2 regions of the Sporosarcina sp. P29 genome follow, and region 1 is predicted to be linked to the other one. Evidence: riboswitches for the same ligand, from Rfam matches in the RefSeq annotation. Region 1 holds a riboswitch; the other holds the start of a gene.
The links. A riboswitch is a leader RNA that binds a small molecule or an ion and turns the genes downstream of it on or off. The one in region 1 is predicted to bind thiamine pyrophosphate.
Positions count from the first base shown of each region.

Region 2: it holds a riboswitch for thiamine pyrophosphate, as region 1 does, so the genes downstream of both, CSV68_RS13570 (thiamine phosphate synthase) here and CSV68_RS05730 (ABC transporter ATP-binding protein) in region 1, are expected to answer to the same signal.

Region 1 is NZ_PDYX01000004.1:138,949-143,154, forward strand. It holds gene CSV68_RS05720 (ABC transporter substrate-binding protein) at 1-562, opposite strand, end outside; gene CSV68_RS05725 (ABC transporter permease) at 559-1,311, opposite strand; gene CSV68_RS05730 (ABC transporter ATP-binding protein) at 1,308-2,078, opposite strand; TPP riboswitch at 2,164-2,261, opposite strand; cobalamin riboswitch at 2,403-2,590, shown strand; gene CSV68_RS05735 (DUF4430 domain-containing protein) at 2,713-4,206, shown strand, end outside.
Region 2 is NZ_PDYX01000019.1:34,257-38,462, reverse strand. It holds gene CSV68_RS13585 (ThiF family adenylyltransferase) at 1-609, opposite strand, end outside; gene CSV68_RS13580 (thiazole synthase) at 606-1,379, opposite strand; gene thiS (sulfur carrier protein ThiS) at 1,376-1,582, opposite strand; gene CSV68_RS13570 (thiamine phosphate synthase) at 1,566-2,165, opposite strand; TPP riboswitch at 2,236-2,344, opposite strand; gene CSV68_RS13565 (Crp/Fnr family transcriptional regulator) at 2,402-3,091, opposite strand; gene CSV68_RS13560 (heavy metal translocating P-type ATPase) at 3,069-4,206, opposite strand, start outside.

The sequences.
Region 1 (4,206 bases):
CACGTTTTGAAACGAGTGAAGATTCGAGTTCAAATCCAACGTCGATCATATTCACTTTGTCATAATCACCGCCGTCATTTGTGACCATCGTTTTAATTAGAGATTCGTTTAGTGGAATCCCAGGGTAGCCAATCGTTTTGCCTTCGAGATCTTTAGGAGATTGAATCGGACTTTCCTCTAGCATGACGGTGTAATTTAGCGGTTCACGCACGATAGAAGCGATTGCTTTGATCGGAATGTCTTCATTGGCTTGCGCTAAAATGACATCCGGTTGGTAATACAGTCCAAGTGTCACTTTTCCTGCTGCGGTCAAGTTCATAGGGTCTGTCGGATTGGCAGGGAATTGAATGTCCAATTCCACGTTTTCTTCATTGAAATAGCCTTTTTCCTGGGCTACATAAATATAGCTATGTACTGCATTTGGATACCAGTCGAGCATGATGCTGACTTGTTTCTTTTCATTGTTCGGTGTCTCATCTTGATCTGTAGCGGGTGTATTATTCGTACATCCAGCTAGCAATAAAAGTAGAAACGTGAGGCTAAGGAACAGACGTTTTTTCATTGGTGATTCCTCCATTGTAAAAAGTGTTTTTCCAATACGACGACGAGTAGAAAGAACATAATACCTACTGCAGAAAGCAAGACGATCGGTGCAAATACAGCGGCACTGTCAAATTGCGTCATCATTCTTCTGCTGAAATATCCAAGTCCTGCCTGAGCGCCTAGCCATTCCCCAATAGCCGCACCAATTACACTCAGTGTGACCGCCACTTTGAGTCCAGAGAAGAAAGACGGCAAGGCGGAAGGTAGGTCTAGTTTATAGAAGATATCTTTTGTGGATGCGCCCATTGTCAGCATTAATTCACGTAAGTTTTTATCAGACGAGCGTAAGCCGTCAAAAACGCTGACGGTAATCGGGAAAAAGGTGATCAGTACGGTGACCGCCACTTTACTCCAAATACTATAGCCAAACCACAAGACGAAAATCGGCGCCAGCGCGATCACGGGAATCGTTTGCGACGCGATCAGGATAGGGTAAAACGCCTGCTCGATCGGTTTCTTACTATACATAGCAATTGCCAGTGTCGATCCGATTATGATCGAAATTGATAAGCCAATCAAAATCGTTAACGCCGTCGGAGGTAAGTGGTGGATAAACAGCTCCGCTTTCAGCTCCCATAATCGGATCAGAATCGCTGAAGGAGACGGGAAGAGAAAGCTTTTGTCGTATAGACGTGCGCTGATTTCCCATAAACCAAGTAAAATCGCAACGAAAAGTAGCGACCAACTATACGAAGTGATGTTCTTCATAACCGTGCCTCCGAACGAAGCTCGCTGATGAGTTGCTCTTTTAGTTCTATCAGTTCAGGTCGTGCTAAGTCACGCATAGTGCGTGGTCGGCTAAGAGGTACGATGACTTCGCGAATCGTCTGCACCGGTTTTTCCGCGAGTACAAAGATGCGGTCCGAGAGAAATAGTGCTTCGTCGATATCATGTGTGATGAAGACGATCGTTTTATCGAGCTTTTGCCATTGGTCGATCAGCCACTCTTGCATCGTCAGCCGTGTAATCGCATCGAGTGCGCTAAACGGCTCGTCCAGTAAGAAAATAGTGGAGCCGGTCAAGATCGTTCGCAAAAAGGAAACACGTTGTCGCATGCCGCCTGATAAATTTCCAGGGTAGGCGTTTTCTTCTCCAGGCAATCCGAAATCAGCGAGTAGTTGGATGATTTCATCAGAAGAAGGTTTACTGCCTTGAAGTTCCAGTGGCAATCGAACATTTTCAAGAATGGTTCGCCATGGCATGAGCAAATCTTGCTGCGGCATATAGCCGACTTTGCCTAACCGCTTCTCTGTCACTTCTCCGTTCAATGAAATTTCTCCACTGTCAGGATTCTCAAGCCCTGTGACGAGTCGGAACAATGTGCTTTTCCCGTAACCACTTGGCCCAATGATGCTGACGAATTCGCCTTCATTCACATGCCAATCGACTTGCTTGAAAATAGCAGTTGGTTTCGAAGCATTCGTTGCTTGATAATGAAAGGATACGTTCGTAAATTCTAAAACTTTAGTAGTCATCATTCTTACCACTTCTCATTTCTTCAAAAAATACACACAAAAAAACCACTTCTCTGTGCGAAGCGGTTGCATAGTACGGCCGAAATCCGTCATATGTCCACTTCCCTCCGCTAGCATTATCTAGTGCAGGTTCAAGGGTTAAGGCGAACGCCTCTCTCAGCTACAGCACCCCTAGTGTTTATCCATCTCTTATCGTTACATAGACTGAAAAGATAGTCAAGATAGCACAGGAATTAATTGGTCAATTATAGGAATTTGGTAAATACCGTAAACGACAAAAATCTTGCTATTGCAATTGTTATGTCGACTCCTTATGATTAAGAGTAGTTTATAGCGTATTTTGGTGTCTTGCTAGCTTGCAAGACTTAAAAAGGAATCAGGTGAAAATCCTGAACGGTCCGGCCACTGTAATTGGAAAGTGACTTCAGACAACCACTGGTATTCGTACTGGGAAGGGTGAAGTTGCGTTTGTATCCAAAAGTCAGGAGACTTACCATAATACCATGCTTACAACCTTCCGGAAAAAGGTATGTATGTTGTGTTGTATTATGTATGTCTACACACGCATCCATCCATCCTTGTCTCTTTCCGGAGGCGGGATTTTTTTATTGAAAAAAATAGGGGGTAGGAGTATTTGGGAAATAGTAAACAAGTGAATATATTGTTGTCTATGTTATTGAGCGTATTGTGGGTGCTAATGTCATTCAATCCGATTGTACATGCGAATGAACAATTCAAGTCAGAAGAAGAGAAAGTGGAAGTAGCAGACTCAGTAAAAGAATTTGATAAAGAAAGAACTGCCGGCATTTATGTAAATAATTATGAGTACGGAGAGAATGTGTTTGAATCTGCTATTACATTAGACATTGAAGCGATAGATGATAAAGGGCAAAACCTAGTGCCTAGAGTAGAAATGAACAATGTATTTATTAAACCCAATAATGAGCAGTTATACGAAATAAAACTCTCAGAAGGTTTGAATACAATTTTTTTATCAGCAATAGATTCCAAAGGTCAGAATATTAAAAGAGTATTTTACTTATCGTATAGTAAAGTAAAAGCTATTGAATTTGTACCAGCGCCAGGTCAATATACAAATGGTAGTTATACGACAGATGCAGTAAAAAAAATCCGTTCCAAAAATGGCGGTTTATTATCGTTAGGTGGTTTTGGAGGTTATTTAGTTGTCGAATTTGAAGAGCCTATAAAAAATGATCCATTAAATCCGTATGGCATAGACTTTACGGTATTCGGAAATCCTTTTGAGGTTAATGGTAAACCTGGGATCTACAATCAAGAGCCTGGGGCAGTTGAAGTTGCAGTCCATAAAGATGGCCCTTGGTATCATTTAGCTGGGTCCGAATATAAAAATGACGATACTTATACAGACTACGAAGTGACGTATTGGAATCCTGCAGGACAAAGTGAAAATGCTGGAAAATGGTTTGATAACAAAGGGAGGGAAGGTTTATTAGGCGGGCGTCGATATCCATCGCCAGACCAGTTTCCAACAGTTAATCAGGAAAAGTATACACTTAGCGGAGTTTCTATTTTAAATAATTTCTCCGCATCAGAGATTGGAACAGAGAAAAAGCAAATTAGTTACGGTTATGTGGACTCGATTCCAGTTCTTAATACGAATTATGAGCAACCAAATAATCCTTATACTACTCCAATCCAAGGATCTGGCGGAGATGCGATGGATATTAGTTGGGCTGTAGATGAGCATGGAAAGCCTATTCATTTAGAAGAAATCAAATACGTCAAAGTATATTCAGCAATTAATAAATTCTCAGGTAATCTAGGGGAAGTTTCTACAGAGATATCTGGAATGGGCGCTTCACATCCAGTTAAACAACTCCCTTCTTCTATTGAAATTAAGTCTGAACAAAACTATGAAAACCTTCCGTTGGGTAATTCAGTAAAGCTATACGCAGATGCGTATGATGCTGAAAACAAGGAAGTTATTATTCCTGAAGTAGCTTGGACAAGTTCAAATGAAGATCTAGCACGTGTCAATCCTATTACAGGAGTTGTGACGGCGATAGGTGAGGGAGAAGTAGTTATTACTGCTAGCTTAAAAGCAGATTCTACTATATCTTCTAATATACAACTGACCATTGGGCAA
Region 2 (4,206 bases), on a different contig from region 1:
CAGTTCCGCGGTTTGACGGGCGGCAGTCGTGACGACGATGGGCGAGATGACGCCGACTGTATCGCATGTTAAAGACTGTGGCGGCAACGCTTCGAGCAGACAATGTAAGCAGGGCGTTCCTTCTTTTACACCAATAGGAAATGTCAGCCCATAGCTACCGACGCAAGCGCCCATGAAGAAGGGGATGCCGAGTTGTAATGCGGCGTCATTTGCGAGTAATCGAGTTTCGATATTATCTGTGCCATCGAGAATGAAATGATGGCCTTCGAATAATTCAAGGACATTTTCAGGCGTCACATCCGCCACAATCCCACGAACTTTCACGTCGCTGTTGATCGCGCGCAATCGGCTTTCCGCAGCGATTGCTTTCGGCAATTGATCGATGACATCTTGTTCTGAGTATAATTGCTGTCTATGAAGATTAGTCCATTCCAAAATATCGCGATCGACAATGGTCAGTTCGCCGACGCCTGCCCGCACTAGCATCTCCGCTCCTGAAGAGCCAAGAGCACCAGCTCCTAAGACGAAAACTTTTGCTTCGCGGATACGCTGTTGCCCGATTGGTCCGATGGGTGCAAACAGCTCTTGCCGAGAATATTTACTGTTCAAGTCGTCACAAGCCCTTCAGTTGGACTGCTAGCCACGCCGTAATCGCGGACCGGCATACGTCCAGCTTTATAACCGAGACGTCCCGCTTCAATTGCGAGCTTCATTGCCTCGGCCATCATGACGGGATTGGCTGCTTCCGATACGGCTGTGTTCAGCAATACACCGTCTGCACCGAGTTCCATCGCGAAAGCAGCGTCTTTTGGAGAGCCGACCCCTGCGTCAATAATGACGGGTACATTGGACTGCTCAATGATAAATGACAAATTCAACGGATTTAGAATGCCTCTGCCCGAGCCGATTGGCGCAGCACCCGGCATGATAGCGTGGACACCTAATTCACATAGTTTTCTCGCAAGTACTACATCGTCTGAAGTATAGGGTAATACAATGAAACCTTCCTCTAACAGCATTTCAGACGCGCGTAATGTTTCCACAGGATCAGGAAGCAGCGAACGGCTACAGCCGATGATTTCCACCTTCACCATGTCGCAAAGTCCGGAAGCTTTGGCGAGACGTGCGATATGTACGGCTTCTTCCGCTGTGCTAGCGCCTGCTGTATTCGGAAGCAATGTATAGCGCGTTAAATCAAGTTGTTCGAGGAAATTGGGTTGCGAAGCTTCAAAAATATCCATGCGTCGTACCGCAAATGTCAGAATCTCTGCTTCTGACACCGCCACTGCTTGCTTTTGAATATCAAATGAAGGATATTTCCCTGTGCCTAGTAATAAACGTGAAGAGAATTCTTTATCTGCAATTTTTAACATGTTCATCCGCCTCCTACAAAATGTATGATTTCAATTTGGTCTCGGTCCATGATCGGTGCGTCGTAGTGATCTTTCTGCAAAATTTCCTTGTTTTTCTCCACGATCAAAATACGATCGCCAAGCCCTAAGTGCTCAAGTAACTGCTGGATCGTCTCTACTTCAGGAATGACGGGGTACGAATTGCCGTTCAGATCAATCATTTTCTCCATGAGATACCTCTCCTTTTCTATAACTCTGCAAAGTTTTCAGTGAACGCATAGGGGATAATACGGCCACGCCTGTCACGTGATTTTGCTGTAAATTAGGTAAGTGATGCGGCTGAATTCCACCAATTGCATACACAGGAATCGAACTACACTGTGCAATAGAAAACAACTCTTCCGTTCCACGCGCTGGCAGCCCAGGTTTCGATGACGTTTCGAAAACATGACCGTACAATAGCCAGTTTGCTCCCTCATCCATAGCTACCTTTGCTTCTTCCAATGAATGAATCGAGCAACCAAAAGAGAGCTCGGGGAATTCTCGATGTGCATCCTGTAACGACATTCCATAGCCAGTCAGTTGCACTTTTTTGAGCTTCAGTCTTCTAGCCAAGTGAGGTCTGGCATGAAGAATAAGCTTGTCGAGTGGGAATTCAGTACTTGCAAGACGGGTAACTAGATCTACTAGCTGTTCATCTGACTTGGACTTTTCTCGCAAAATGATGGCATCAAGAAACGGTGCTGTGCGCAACAAATGTAGTGTCAGTTCATCCACCGAAAGACGGTCGTCGGTCACGCCCAATAATTTCATTCATTCCCCTCCAATAGAAAAAACCACTTCCCGAATCGGAAAGTGGTAGAAATGTCGACAGAAATACATACGGAACGACTCGCCACTTCCCTCCGCAGGTGCTAACCTGTTCAGGTAATAAGGGTTTCAGAGCCACACTCTTTTCTCAGTCCTTGTAAAGGATTCCCCTAATGGTCAAAATATTTGGTTTTCAGAACTAGCCTATCACGTGTACGATAGAATGAAAAGCGTTTCTTTTATAAAAGCAATAAAGCATCCAAATCTAGAATTTCTACTGCTTTCATACTGGACTGGCGAATCCAGCCAGACTCTTCGAAGGCGCTTAACTTTCGACTGATTGTCTCGGGTGTCGTCCCTAAGTGAGAGGCAAGGTCTTTGCGACTCATTGGTAACTCGACTATCAATTGTCTTTGTTCTTCTGATAAGTCAACTAGGTAAAGTGCGATACGCGTTTCTGCTGATTCCATACCGATTCGCGCCGCTCGTTGTTCCGTTCGGGCGAGGCGGGAAGAGAACTCCTCTAACATCTTCAATGAAATCGCGGGATGTTCTTGTAGAAGTTGCTGCATTTGGTCCCGTTGAATAACACATAGTTCTACGGGTTCGAGTGTTTCTGCATAGGCGTCATGAGGTTTAGCATCAAATAACGATAGCTCGCCTGTGAAATCTCCCGGCTCTAAAATTCGTACGATCTGCTCTTTGCCGTTTTCTGACAGGCGATATATTTTGATTCGTCCTTTATGCAAAATATACAAGCCTTCGGAGCGGTCGCCTTCATTGTAAATAATTTGTCCACGTGGGTAGGGGGTGCTTCGTGCAAGTTCTACAATGTGCTTCATCTGATCTTTTTCCAAGTGATTGAACAGTGGAACAAGCGATACACACATTCGATGATCGGTCGTGTTATTGTGGGGCTGCTGACTCATTCACCTTCACCTCGCTTACATTTCGATTGGACACTTTGTCACTAGTATAGCGTATTAATCGAATGGCGTTCAATATGACAAGAAGCACACTTGCTTCGTGGATAAGCATGCCGGATGCTAGGAAGACTTTGCCTAGCAGTACACCGATTAGCAATAAAACTACTGTGCCGACTGCGAAGAAAGTGTTTTGCTTCATATTGTTCACAGTCGCTTTCGATAATGCATAGGCGTGGGCGAATTGATCCAGTCGATCCGCCATCAAGACGATATCCGCTGTTTCCATGGAAATATCTGTTCCGCCTTTACCCATTGCCAGTCCGATATCTGCAGTGGCGATTGCCGGCGCATCATTGATTCCGTCACCTGCCATCGCTACTCGATGTCCTTGCGCTTTCAACTTTTGGACAGCGGCTACTTTGTCTTCAGGTAGCAGCTCCGCATAGACGCTATCGAGACCAAGTTGTTCGCCAACGAGTCGGGCGGTGTGTACATTGTCGCCGGTTAGCATAATCATTTGTTTGATACCATTTCTTCGTAGTTTAGCTAGGGCAGCCGCGGCTTCTGGACGGATTTGATCCGCTATGGAAATAATACCTGCGATTTCTCCTCCAATACTGATGAACACGGCTGTGTTACCTGCTTTTTCTCGCTTGGATGCATACTCTTCTATAGTTGGAGAGATAGCTATACCTTGTGAGATCATCAGCTTTCGGTTACCAGCTGCCAGTTGTTGGCCATCTACTTCAGCAAGAAGTCCGTTACCTTTCATAACTTGTGCGTCTTGTGCTTGGTGTTTTAAATGAATCAAGCGTTTTTTTGCTTCGCGAACGATCGTTTGACCGAGATGGTGTTCAGACATCAGTTCAGCTTCTGCAGTTAAGCGTAGTAGCTCTTCTTTGTCGATGCCAAAGCTATGGATGTCAGTAACTTCTGGACGTCCTTTAGTTAAAGTACCTGTTTTATCAAAGACGACAGTGTCGATTTTCGCCAATTGCTCCATCACGTCGCCACCTTTAATGAGCACGCCGTGACGGGCTCCGTTACCAATTCCGGCTACGATCGAGACGGGGGCTGAAATGACGAGGGCACCAGGACAAGCGATGACAAGGAATGTT